DNA from 3 places in the Levilactobacillus sp. FUA 3915 genome. Region 3 is predicted to be linked to each of the others. Evidence: predicted binding sites of a transcription regulator. Region 3 holds the regulator's gene; each other region holds the start of a gene.
What was found. Region 3 encodes CtsR, which represses protease genes until heat stress. Its sites were predicted from a motif close to TTGGTCAAAAAAGGTCAAANA; they were not measured.
Positions count from the first base shown of each region.

Region 1: clpP (ATP-dependent Clp endopeptidase proteolytic subunit ClpP) is a predicted target of CtsR. The motif match lies at 1,717-1,737, and genes of this name have one in related genera.
Region 2: ACEPST_RS10680 (ATP-dependent Clp protease ATP-binding subunit) is a predicted target of CtsR. The motif match lies at 3,092-3,112, and genes of this name have one in related genera.

Region 1 covers NZ_CP168704.1:260,261-264,663, forward strand. The annotation lists tRNA gene ACEPST_RS01645 (tRNA-Arg) at 149-220, opposite strand; gene ACEPST_RS01650 (LiaF transmembrane domain-containing protein) at 304-1,038, opposite strand; gene ACEPST_RS01655 (LytTR family DNA-binding domain-containing protein) at 1,044-1,490, opposite strand; gene clpP (ATP-dependent Clp endopeptidase proteolytic subunit ClpP) at 1,807-2,403, shown strand; gene whiA (DNA-binding protein WhiA) at 2,528-3,466, opposite strand; gene ACEPST_RS01670 (gluconeogenesis factor YvcK family protein) at 3,469-4,403, opposite strand, start outside.
Region 2 covers NZ_CP168704.1:2,306,731-2,311,133, forward strand. The annotation lists gene ACEPST_RS10675 (MucBP domain-containing protein) at 1-627, opposite strand, end outside; gene ACEPST_RS10680 (ATP-dependent Clp protease ATP-binding subunit) at 791-3,028, opposite strand.
Region 3 covers NZ_CP168704.1:2,161,679-2,166,081, reverse strand. The annotation lists gene ACEPST_RS10040 (ATP-dependent Clp protease ATP-binding subunit) at 1-1,278, opposite strand, end outside; gene ACEPST_RS10035 (CtsR family transcriptional regulator) at 1,296-1,763, opposite strand; tRNA gene ACEPST_RS10030 (tRNA-Pro) at 1,962-2,035, opposite strand; tRNA gene ACEPST_RS10025 (tRNA-Pro) at 2,065-2,138, opposite strand; tRNA gene ACEPST_RS10020 (tRNA-Arg) at 2,176-2,249, opposite strand; tRNA gene ACEPST_RS10015 (tRNA-Leu) at 2,272-2,357, opposite strand; tRNA gene ACEPST_RS10010 (tRNA-Gly) at 2,369-2,440, opposite strand; tRNA gene ACEPST_RS10005 (tRNA-Thr) at 2,468-2,540, opposite strand; tRNA gene ACEPST_RS10000 (tRNA-Leu) at 2,577-2,658, opposite strand; tRNA gene ACEPST_RS09995 (tRNA-Val) at 2,697-2,769, opposite strand; gene serS (serine--tRNA ligase) at 3,228-4,403, opposite strand, start outside.

The DNA.
Region 1 (4,403 bases), 1.1 Mb from region 3:
GTCGTTATTTAGACTTGCGAAGGGCCTGCTAGACAAAAAAATATCCATCTATGGTTACATTCTGGTGTACATTTGTCCACAAATACCCCAACTTAATCCGCTTGTTTAAACAAAAAAGGCCGCAACCACAAGGGTTACGACCAACTGATGCGCCCGGAGGGAATCGAACCCCCATTTCAAGAACCGGAATCTTACGTGCGATCCATTACACTACGGGCGCATAACAGCATCAGTATTTTTGAGTACTTAATTACTATACCTGATACTGCATATAAATTCAAGGGGCCGTCGCAAAATTTTTACTTAGACATAAATGATGGTCATGCCACCGAAGGAAATATTCCCGTGAACCCGGACTTCCGGCGCATTCGGATCAATCTCTTGGAAACCTTTTTCCTCGATTGCGCCAAAGCTAGTATTCATATCATTTTTAACGTTCCACGTCTTGGGGAGGTAGAGTTCGACGCCCCCAAACGAGTCATCCACGTAGATATCCGCACCCGCGTCATTGACCTTCACGTTGTCAAAATAAACCTTGGCGTTGCCCATGGACACCTTGATGATCGCCCGTTTGAAATCCTGTGACTGCAGGTACCGAATACTACTACTCATGTTGACGTCTACGGTCAGTTCGGGATCATCCACGTCCTGAACATCTTCCTCCGTCCAATCTTGTCCCCGATGATGCCAGTCCTGACCATTGACGATGACGCGCGGGCCATGATGGTGCCACCGCCACCGTGGCTTGATGATCAGGGACAACCCGGCTGTCAGCAAGATGGCGGCCCCGAGAATCGTCCAGGGCGCTAACGCCGCGATACCCAACGGTTTGGCAAAGATAATCGCCAGGAACGCTAGCGAGAAGACCATCCCTCCCACCGTTAAATGTACCAAACTTTCCACGAACGCAGCCACTAAGAAGACCGCCACTAACAATGTCCAGAACCCAATTTGATAGGTGAAGATTCCCATTCGGCTCGTCACTAAGATGCCCGCGGCTAACACTAGGAACACACCCCAAAACCAATTTCGATGCATAGCACTTACCCCTTTTCCTCTAATGCGTCCTTCAACGCCTTGTAATACCGGCGCGACACGTAAATTTGTTTATGCGACTGTTGAAATCGTACCAAATTTCCGGTCACCGACTTGGTCAGCGACAAGATTTGGTTGCGATTGAGGATGGCTGATTTGGAAATTCGTTGGAAAGTCACCGGTAGGCTTTCGGCCAACTCATACAGCGGTTGCCGGGTCACGAAGACCGCATCGGCCGTATGGACCATGACCTGGTGATCTGCCGCCTCTAAGAAAAGAATGTCCGCTACGGCCACTTGCACGTTCTGCCCACGTTGCCGCAGCGTCAACCGCTTGGGCGTGGTGCCGACGGTGTTGAGTGCCGCCATCACTTGGCTGAGATCGGTATTAGCCGCCGCACGAATCGTCACCTCGGGTTCGCTTACCGTGTCGTCGATTTCCACGTGAATTTTCAATCTGCCACCCCCTTTCGTTGTTCTTAGTAAAACATATCCCAATTGAAAAATAAATAGACTGGTCGCAACTGGTTATTTAACCGGCGCAAGTGGTCACAACTGACTGAATACTCACGCTTGATGGCATTAGCACTCTACCGATTGACTGACAGAATACGTGACGTTTGGCCAAACTCTGTTATGATAGTTTTAGTCAAAAGGTTCAGGGTTCATCAGCGAGTCTTTTCGTTTGACCTACTCTGACCATAGCGGTACACTAACAACATGTTAGCAAAACGCTAGCCATTTAATTGTTAATAAGGGAGGCTATCTTGTCATGAATTTAGTACCAACAGTTATCGAACAATCATCCCGTGGCGAACGGGCCTATGATATCTATTCACGACTCTTAAAAGACCGGATCATTATGTTGTCTGGTCCAATCGAAGATGACATGGCAAACGCCATCATTGCGCAGTTGCTCTTCTTGGATGCCCAAGACTCCACTAAGGACATTTCACTTTACATCAACTCACCAGGTGGGGTCGTTTCTTCCGGCTTAGCCATTTACGATACCATGAACTTCATCCAATCCGACGTGCAAACGATTACGTTGGGGATGGCAGCTTCCATGGCCAGTGTCTTGGCTTCATCCGGGACTAAGGGCAAGCGGTTTGCTTTGCCTCACGCCCAAGTGATGATTCACCAACCATCCGGTGGTGCCCAAGGCCAACAAACTGAAATTGAAATTGCTGCTCGCGAAATCTTGAAGACGCGTCAATTGATCAACAAGATTTTGGCTGACAACTCTGGTCAACCCGTTGAACGTCTGAACCAAGATACTGAACGGGACAACTACTTGAGTGCCCAAGAAGCCGTTGATTATGGTTTAATCGACCACATCATGACGAATAGTAGTGAACAAAAGAAGTAAACTTGTTTTAACGATAGATAGTACTGGCCCTCGGGCCGGTGCTATTTTTTTGCGCTCATTTTTTCAGCGTAAAATTGGCCAGAAAAAAAGAGCCCGGAAATAGTCCTGGACTCTTCACTACTGCCTAAGCCGTCGCTTCTTCGCGCAGCTGTTTGGCATAATCATTAATTTTACGCAACCGGTGATTGATACCTGATTTGGAAATCGGACCGCCGGGTACCAGGTCGCCTAGCTCCTTCAAGCTAACTTCCTGGTGCGCCATCCGTGCTTCAGCAACTTCCCGCAGCTTGATGGGCAGTTGGCCCAAGCCGACCGTCGCATCAATGAACTGAATGTTATCGAGTTGACGAGTCGAGGCGTTGGCCACCTTATCCATGTTGGCGTTCTCGCAGTTGACCAAGCGATTGACCGAGTTACGCATGTCCCGCATGATCCGGACATCTTCGAACCGTAGCATGGCCGTCGTGGCGCCAATCAGTGACAGGAAGTCGGCAATCTTTTCGGCACCCTTCAGGTAGGTGATGTACCCACTCCGCCGCACGATGGTCCGCGCATTGAGGTCGTAACGGTTCATCATCTCCGCAATCATCTGGTTATGTTCCTCGTATAGTGAGTAGATTTCCAAATGATAACGGCTGGTCTCGGGATTATTGACGGAACCACCGGCGAGGAAGGCCCCGCGGAGGTATGACCGCACCCGCATGTCATCGTTTAAAATGTCATCGGGCACGGACTCTAGCAATTGCATGCCGTCGAAAATCCCTAGGTCGGATAAGACTTCCGTGACGCCGGTCTTGACCCGCACGATGTACAGGTTATTTTTCTTTAATTTCATCTTGCGCCGGACCAACAGTTCACTTTCCAAATCATAGAACTGTTTGAGCAGCTGGTACATCCGCCGGGCAATCGCTGGATTTTCCGTTTGGACGTTCAAGACAAAGTGGTGGTTCGCGAGCCCTAAAGCACCGTTCATCCGGATCAACGCGACCAATTCGGCTTTAGCGTTGTCTCGGTGGACCTCCAGGGTGGTTAATTCTTTCTTGACTTCACTGGCATATGACACCGTTAAGGCCTCCGTTTCATTCGATAGCGCGGTTGCCCACTCAGGTTCAAGAGCTCATGAACGACCTCTTGCCCGTTGTGGAACGCCCCGTTATCGCGTAATTGTAAAAAGTCGGTCGAAATGACCCGGCACCCCTGATCACGGAGTCCCTGAAAATCATGCCGAACGGGTTGAGACATTTCATCCCAACGTTGGTAATCAATGTACTGGTCGGGCACCTTGCGGGTGTTGACCAATACGGTATCAATAAAGTTTGCGTTTAAATGTTCATTCAAGACGCGCACGTGATCGGCGTCGGTAAAGTTTTCCGTTTCGCCCTTCTGCGTCATGATATTGCAGATGTAAACGACCTCGGCGGAACTATCCCGCACCGCATCCCCCACGCTCTTGATCATCAGGTTAGGCAGGATACTGGTAAATAAGCTCCCGGGCCCTAACACGATTTGATCCGCGTTCATGATGGCATCGATCACGGGTTGGACGGCTTGCGGCTGGTCATGGTGGTCACTGGTTTCGACCCAGACTCGCTTGATCAGCTTGTGCGCGGCCGTGATTTCTGACTCGCCACTGAGCGTACTGCCATCAGCGAACTGCGCATGCAATTCCAGTGGCTCGTCCGCGGCCGGGTAAATGTGGCCGTTGACCCGCATCAACTGGGATAATTCCTGCACGGCATCAAAAATACCCCCCCGCATTTCTGACAGGGCGGCAATGATGAGATTGCCAATGGCGTGACCCGCAAAGAAATCGTCCGTCGTTTCAAACCGGTACTGGAATAAGTCTTTATAAATGTCTGGGACTTCCGCCAACGCCACCATGACGTTACGGATATCTCCAGGCGGCACAACGTTCACGTAATGCCGGATGATGCCGGAGGAACCCCCGTCATCAGCAACGGTCACGACTGCCGTGATATCAACATCTTGATCGCGTAAGT
Region 2 (4,403 bases), 150 kb from region 3:
TTGCCAGGAATCCCGCCGGTAGTAGTAAACGACCTGCCCAGGGTGCTGGCTAAAGGTACCACGTTGTTGGCCCTGAGCCTGAAAGATGTGGTAGTTTTCAACGGAAGGTGGCGTCAACGAGAAGGCCGTGCCCAATCTCCCGCGAAGAATTCCGGGGAGTTCCAGTAACCGGCCGGTATCGTAATCGACCAGGTAGCTAATGATGGGTTGTCCCCAGTGCCGGACGTAGACCAGGGTAGTCAGTCCGTATTCTGAAATGTAGTCCTGGGTAAAGCCGTGCACGTCGCGCAGGGCGTACCCCGCAATTTTAGGAAAGCGAAAGTTGACCGGTTGGTTGAGCACGCCGGTGAGAACCAAGGCAGGCTGCAGCGGCTGATTTTGGTCATCCACTAATCGGACCACCAGGGTTGCCGCTACCTGAGAAGCCTTCGCAACCGGCTGGGGTGTGGCTGGTGGTGTCGGTGAGACGGGTGTTGGGGCTAAGGGCAGGGACGTGGCACGGGGTTCGGGTGCTTCTTGCGGAACCGGCGCGGGTTCAGGGCGCCGCCGCGTTTGGGCGTGGCGTGGTCGCCGTTTAGGGGCCCGCGTTGGTTCAATCACCCGTCGTAACCAGTCAAAAAAAGCCATGTCCTTTCACCTCCTGAAGTTTCCATTAAAATATTAGTCTATAGCTTACAGTATACCGCATTCTGCGGGTGCATTGCAGGTCCTTTTGCAAAACGCTTCCAGAGATTGATTAGGTAACAAAAAACGACGCCCCGCAAGTTGCGAGGCGCCGTTAAAAATGAAGTTACTTTTTATCCGTCGTTGGTTCGGCTGCTGCCGGTTGGGCAGTGTCCGTGTCAGCGGCTAAGACAATCTTGCCATCTTCAATTTTGGCCACGAGGTTCTTAACGTCCGCGTGATCCAGGTAGAAGTCCGCAATCCGGTCTTCGATCTCTTCTTGAATGACTCGCCGTAATGGCCGCGCGCCCATTGCTGGGTTGTAGCCCTTCGTCACGAGTTGTTCTTCGACGGGTGTCGTGACGTGGATGTGAAGGCCTTGGCCCGCAAGCATCTGGTTGACGTCACCAATCATTAAGTCAACAATGTGCATCAAGTTTTCCTTGCTGAGAGAGTTGAATTCAATGATGTCGTCGAATCGGTTCAAGAATTCTGGCTTGAAGTAAGCGGTCAGATTGCCCAGAACGGAGTGGGTCTTGCCCTCGGCGGCGGCACCGAAACCAACGTTGGCTTCAGCATCGCCGGTCCCGGCGTTACTGGTCATGATGATCAACGTATCCTTGAAGGAAACGGTCCGACCTTGAGAATCGGTCAACCGGCCGTCGTCAAGAATTTGTAAGAACATGTTCATGACGTCGGGGTGGGCCTTCTCAATTTCGTCCAGTAAGATCAAGGTGTACGGGTGCCGACGAACTTGTTCCGTCAGCTGACCGGCTTCTTCATAGCCGACATAGCCAGGTGGGGACCCGATCAATTTCGAAATGGAATGTGGTTCCATGTACTCAGACATGTCGAAGCGAATCATGGCCTCCTGGGAGCCGAAGAGTTCGTTAGCTAATTGCTTAGCTAATTCCGTCTTTCCAACACCAGTCGGACCAACGAAGAGGAAGGACCCGATTGGCCGGCCCGTGCCGTTCAACCCGATACGGTTCCGGCGGATAGCCCGCGCAACCTTGTCGACGGCTTCGTTTTGACCAATGACGTGCTTTTCCAAATCAGGGGAGAGGCTTTGCAGTTGATGTTGTTCCTTGGCTGCTAACTCACCCACGGGGATGGACGTCTTCTCTTCGACGATGTCCTGCATGTCCTTGACGGTAACCGTGGCCGACTGATTTTGATCAGCGGTCTTGGCGTTTTCCTTGGACTTCTCTAACTTCGTGACTTGATCACGGTAGTAGGCGGCCTTTTCGTAGTCTTCCTGCTTCAAGGCAGCCTGCTTCTGTTCCTCGGAACTCTTGATTTTTTCATCAATTGCCTTAGGATCAGCCACGTTGATCGTTAAGTTCTTCCGTGAACCGGCTTCATCCAATAGGTCAATGGCCTTGTCCGGTAAGAACCGGTCTTGGATGTAACGGTCAGACAGGCGAACGGCAGCCTCAATGGCGTCGTCCGTGTAGTGTACGTGGTGGTAATCTTCGTACTTCTTTTGGATGCCTTGTAAAATCTTGACGGCTTCATCGGCACTCGGCTCGTCAACCGTAACGGGTTGGAACCGGCGGGCGAGGGCTTGGTCCTTTTCAATATCTCTGTATTCATTTAAAGTCGTGGCCCCGATGAGTTGGAAGTCACCCCGAGCTAAGGCTGGCTTCAACACGTTACCAGCGTCCATGCCACCCTCAGCATTGCCGGCACCCATGATTTCATGGATTTCGTCAATAAAGAGGATGATGTCCGGATTACTCTGAACTTCCTTCATCAATTGTTGCATCCGTTGTTCAAATTGGCCCCGGATCCCAGTTCCTTGAACCAGGGAAACCACGTCCAATCGAATAATTTGTTTGTTGGCTAATTTTTGGGGAACGTTGCCTTCAACAATCCGTTCCGCAAGGCCTTCAATGACGGCCGTCTTCCCAACACCGGCTTCCCCAATTAAAACGGGGTTGTTCTTGGTCCGGCGATTGAGAATTTCGATGACTTGAGCCGTCTCTTTGTCACGCCCAATAACGGGGTCAACCTTGCCATCCTTAGCTAGTTTGGTCAGGTTCAGGCCATACTGACTGAGTAGGCCATTGCCGTTTCCTTGGTTACCAGCAGGTTGGGTTGGTTGACCAGGTTGCTGCGCACCGGATTGCCGGTAGTCAGCTTGGTCGTTGTTGCCGCCTTGCATTGCCCGGAAAATATCATCCAGGTTACCAAAGCCGAATGGATCTTGTGCCATACGGCCACCTCCATTTCCAGAATCGTTTTGTTGCTGCTTCAGCAGTTGATAACAATTTTGGCATAGGTCAACTTGTTGCCGCTGCCCATTTACACTCATGTAAAGGTGAATCGTTGCTTCATTGCGGTGGCAATTTTGACATAGCATCTTGTCGTCTCCTTTCTTGCCTGGAATTCTCGTGGGAAACCCACGCAGGTCTGTGTGAGAAAAGTTTTGACCTTTCTTGACCATTGACCACATTATACCGCGTTCGACCTGCCGTGCAAGTAATTTGTTTCGCGACAAAATCAGCGGTAGCGGTGGCATTTCCAGCGAACAATTTTATTTTAGCACTCTCGGTAGTAGAATGCTAAAATCGACTCCTGATTTTTCCTATTTTTCCCAAACCGTGGTGAAATTTGGTGCTGGCTTTTCGTTCCCGGCGGCGAATTCAAGGTGCCCGGCTATGGGGTCGGTTACAGCCGAAGGGCGGGCTTCCACCTCAACTTTGAGCCATAGGGCGGTCTCAAAGGTTGCCCCATGGGCTAGGCTGAGAAAGGACCTCAGCCAAGGCCATCGACACAGCCGGGCACCTTGATTCGCCTCTGGTCACTGACAGGGTGTACCAAAGTTAATGGTCGGTGGGTATATGTACATTCCCGGCGGTGAGCTCAAGCCAGTCTGTTGTGGGGAATATCCAGCCTGAGGGGCGGTCTTCCGCCTCGCCTATGAGCCCGGTGTTCTAGGTCGGGAAATGCACCCAACCAAGAACACCGACACAGCTGCCTGGCTTGGCTCACCTCTGGTCACTGACATTGAGCACAAAATTTTACTGCCGGTGGTGGTTACGATGTTCTATGTATACGCAGCCATGGAGCAAGTTAGTTGGGAGAGTGTCATGCGTTACTGGCTAGTTACTAAGATGCACAAGCTAAAGAAGGTGGCTAAGTGTTTTGTGGTAAGCCGTTAGTTCCATTGCTCAATGGCCGTTGAACTATTATAGGAGGGGCGACGGTTTGTTTGATTCTAAATTAGAGATGCGCGATAATTTACTTACTGCATGTCAATACAGAACTAAAGTGTTGAAATATCCTAAGTATCTGTCACAATAGTTGAAGCAAACCTATCGTGGTGATTGTAAAAGGTTAGCCATGATTGAGGTAATGTTTCAACGTGAGTGACCAGAGGCGGGTCAAGTTGACCAGCTGTGTCGATGGTCTTAACTGAGTGAACTTCTCAGTTTAGAGCATGGGACGACTTTGAAGACACGTGGTTTTCGTGGCTTCAAAGCGAGGTGGAAGACCGCTTTCCAGGCTGGAACCGGGCCCCACAGCAGGGCAGCTTGAACCCGCCGCCGGGAACGGTCAGCACACTGAAGCATAAGTGACCAGAGACAGGCCAAGTTGACCAATCTTTTGGCAAGGTGACCAACGTTGTCTGGTGCAACGACCACGGTTATACTGGAATTCGTCCCAGAAAGTATTGTCTCGTGGTTAACACTGAGCGAAGATTTGGTGTACTGTTTCATGAGTGGACCAACTTA
Region 3 (4,403 bases):
CTGCTTGGTTGCCGCCGTTGGCTTGTCCATTTGGTCAATACGCACCTTGGCTGCCGCTTCATCCATTAAATCAATGGCCTTATCAGGTAAGAACCGGTCACTGATGTAACGGGTTGATAGCTTAACGGCTTGGTCAATGGCCTCATCCGTAATATTCACGTGATGGTGGTCTTCATAACGTGGCCGTAAGCCTTGCAGAATTTCTGTGGCTTCAGCTGGCGTTGGTTCGTTGACCTGAACCGTCGCAAACCGTCGTTCAAGGGCAGCGTCGGATTCAATGTACTTTTGGTATTCGTCCAACGTGGTGGCCCCAATGGTTTGAAGTTCGCCCCGGGCCAGTGCTGGCTTCAGGATGTTCGAGGCATCAATCGCCCCTTCAGCCCCACCGGCACCAATCAGCGTGTGTAATTCATCAATAAAGAGAATCACTTGCCCATCGTTGTAAATTTCTTCGATGACCTTCTTCAGCCGATCTTCAAATTCACCACGATACTTGGTCCCAGCGACCAGTGAGCCCATGTCGAGCATCATCAGGCGCTTGTTTTGCATGTCTTCGGGAACATTTCCGGCAACGATGCGTTGGGCTAAGCCTTCAGCAATCGCCGTCTTCCCCACCCCAGGTTCGCCAATCAGAACGGGGTTGTTCTTGGTCCGTCGACTCAAAATTTGGATAACGCGTTTAACTTCCTTGTTCCGGCCAACCGTTGGGTCCATCCGGCCTTCCTTAGCCGCATCCGTTAAGTTGCGGGCTAAGGAGTCCAAAGTTGGTGTGCCGCCCTGTGGGGCCGCTGCCCCGCGACGTGAACGGGCATCGCCACGACGCTTAGGCGTGTCAGAGATGCCCAGCTTACGCAAGACAACCTTGCGGGCATCGTTCAATTCGACGTTTAAATTCGTTAAAATGCGGGATGACAAAATGGTGTCGTCACTCAGTAGGGCCAACAACAAGTGTTCCGTCCCAATCTTCGAGGCGCCCAGCCGCTTCGCTTCGTCACCGGCTAAGGCTAACATGGCCTTGGCTTTCGGTGAGTATGGCAGGTAGCTGTCTTTATCCATGTCAGCCAGCGTGCCATACCCCGTAAAGCGTTCGATCTCTTCGCGGACATCATCGTCGCCAACGGAAAATTGTTGTAAGACTTTGTTGGCGATCCCGTTTTTTTCAATGGTGAGGGCTAACAGCAAGTGTTCCGTACCGACTGCCTGGTGCTTGAAATATTTTGCTTGTTCCTGTGCCAATACAAGGACGCTCTTAGCACTCGGTGTAAATAGGTTATCCATTGCAACTCCTCACTTTCTTAACTCTCGTAACGTAGGTGATTTAAAATTGAAATCAGAATCTGGGCGCGGACACGTTCATTCAGAGCCCGGTCACCCGTATTGACGGCATCCTTATCGATTGCTGCCAGGATGATATTAGCCTCTTGCCGATTAATCGACCCAGCCTCAAATAGGCTTCGGACCACCGATAGGCCATCGTGGCGGGTAATATGGTCCCCCACCGCGCTCACTAGCGAATCGATGAAATCTAGGTTGTCGAGCAACTTGACCTTTTCAATGCGAATATAACCACCGCCACCGCGTTTACTCTGAACGACGTAGCCGTCCTGAATCGTAAAGCGGGTCTTGATTACATAGTTGATCTGCGATGGCACGACATTAAACTGGTCGGCAATTTCCGCACGCCGGATTTCCACCTGCTGAGACTCAGCCAAAATCTGCTTCAGGTAAGACTCAATAATATCTGAAATATTTTGATTCTCCATTATCGTCCCCCCTTCAGTGCAGTTCTTCTGACTAATGTTGACTAATATTATACGAACTTTCCATGAAAATGCAAAGGATTAGACCGCATTTCACCGAGAAGTTCTGGAAGATAAGCATAACAAAAAAACGGCCGACTTCCAAACAATTAGTAAGGAAGTGACCGTTTCATTTTTCGTATGTAATTCGGGATAAAAAAATCGGGAAGACAAGATTTGAACTTGCGACCCCCACGTCCCGAACGTGGTGCTCTACCAAGCTGAGCTACTTCCCGAAATAGCCCGCTGACCTTGCGTCAGTTTATCGGGAAGACAGGATTCGAACCTGCGACCCCCTGGTCCCAAACCAGGTGCTCTACCAAGCTGAGCTACTTCCCGAAAAATTGCTTATGCGGTTATTCATAAGCAACAAAAATGCACCCAGTAGGAGTCGAACCTACAACCTTCTGATTCGTAGTCAGACACTCTATCCAGTTGCGCTATGGGTGCATAATGATATTAAGTTGTTGAATGCCGAGGACCGGGATCGAACCGGTACGGTCATCACTGACCGCAGGATTTTAAGTCCTGTGCGTCTGCCAATTCCGCCACCCCGGCAAAAGGGCAAAAGCGGAAGACGGGATTCGAACCCGCGACCCCCACCATGGCAAGGTGATGTTCTACCACTGAACTACTTCCGCAAATTGGCTATTTTATTTATGGTGCCATGCCGACTAGAGGATTCGAACCTCCGACCTCCTCATTACTAGTGAGATGCTCTGCCAACTGAGCTAAGTCGGCAAAATATTTTTTAAATATTTTGCAATATTTAGTTAATGCAGGTGAAGGGACTCGAACCCCCACGTCATAAGACACTAGAACCTAAATCTAGCGCGTCTGCCAGTTCCGCCACACCTGCAACGTTGGCGAACTAACCGCCAGGGACCGGAGTCCCAATGGAGGATACAGGGCTCGAACCTGTGACCCTCTGCTTGTAAGGCAGACGCTCTCCCAACTGAGCTAATCCTCCATATTTTCCGAAACAAGAACTGATGTCCTCGTTCGAAACAACTATTACAATTTACCATGTCTAGCAGATGATGTCAACAACTTTTTTAAAATATTTTGAATAAATATTCGTTGATTGAATAACTAATCGCTTGACGACAAGTAACATTGTAGCTCATTCAGAATGAAAAAGCTAGGTTTTTTTCGAAAAACTTTGAGAAGTTTATTTCTCGCAATTCCCGGTTGGCTAGCTCATCAGCGTTCCGCGTGATGGACTAATTAACCAACAAAAACTATTTTATACGAAACCCCATAACTCGTCAACTAGAAATTACAAAAATATTCAAAAATATTCAAAAAATTGTTTCTTCACTCACTCCTCATCCCCGCATTTCGCACACAAAAAGCAGGCGGACCCCCTACCCATCACGGATAAGGAACCCACCTGCTAGTGATTCAGGCTTATTTGATTTTTAAGTCCTACTTGGTGATCTTGGTAACGCCACCCATGTAAGGCACCAGGACATCAGGAATCGTCACGGAACCGTCGGCGTTTTGGTAGTTTTCCAAAATAGCGGCCACGGCCCGACCAACGGCCAAACCAGAACCGTTCAACGCGTGAACGTATTGCAGCTTGCCATTGTCATCTCGGTATTGAATGTGGGCCCGACGAGCTTGGAAGTCCGTCGTGTTTGAGCAGCTAGAAATTTCCCGGTACGTGTTTTGTTCTGGGAACCAGACTTCCAAATCATGCGTCATGGCGGCCGTAAAGCTCATGTCGCTGGTCGTCAACGTAATCACATGGTAAGCCAAGCCCAACTTCTGTAAGAGGCTCTCAGCATGCTTCGTCAGAGCTTCCAGTTCATCCCATGAGTTTTCTGGCTTACAGAACTTCACCATTTCAACCTTGTTAAATTGGTGTAAGCGAATCAGTCCCCGGGTGTCACGCCCGGCACTCCCGGCTTCGGACCGGAATGCTGGTGTCAAGGCCGTGAACCAAACTGGCAGGTCCTCTTCAGGAATCACTTCGTCACGGTAGTAGTTGACCAATGGCACTTCGGCAGTTGGAATCAACGTCATGTCTTCGTCACGCAACTGGTAAACGTCTTCCTTAAACTTAGGGAACTGACCAGTCCCGTACATCGAGTCATCGTTGACGATGTAAGGTGGCAAGACTTCTTTGAACCCTGCCTTGGTGTTTTCGTCCAAGAAGAAGTTGTAAACGGCCCGTTCCAGACGTGCACCCAAGCCCAAGTAGTAGAGGTAACGGCTACCGGAAACCTTGGCACCGGCCTCAAAGTCTAGAATACCTAAGTCTTCGCCCAATTCGTAGTGGGCCTTAGGCGTAAAGTCCAGGTTAGGCTTCTCGCCCCATTGGCGGATTTCAACGCTACCGTCTTCCGTTAAGCCAACTGGCACGTTGTCATTGGGAATGTTTGGCAAATGCGCAGCGGCATCGTGAACCTGAGCCTTCAAGTCATCGAGGTCGGCATCAATCTTCTTGATATCGGCGCTGACCTGACGCATCTCGGTAATCTTATCGTTGGCGTCTTCCTTGTTGCGCTTCAATTGAGAAATTTCATCGGAGACCGTGTTCCGTTGGGCCTTCATGGTTTCACTCTTAACGATCAGTTCCCGGCGTTGGGCATCCAAAGC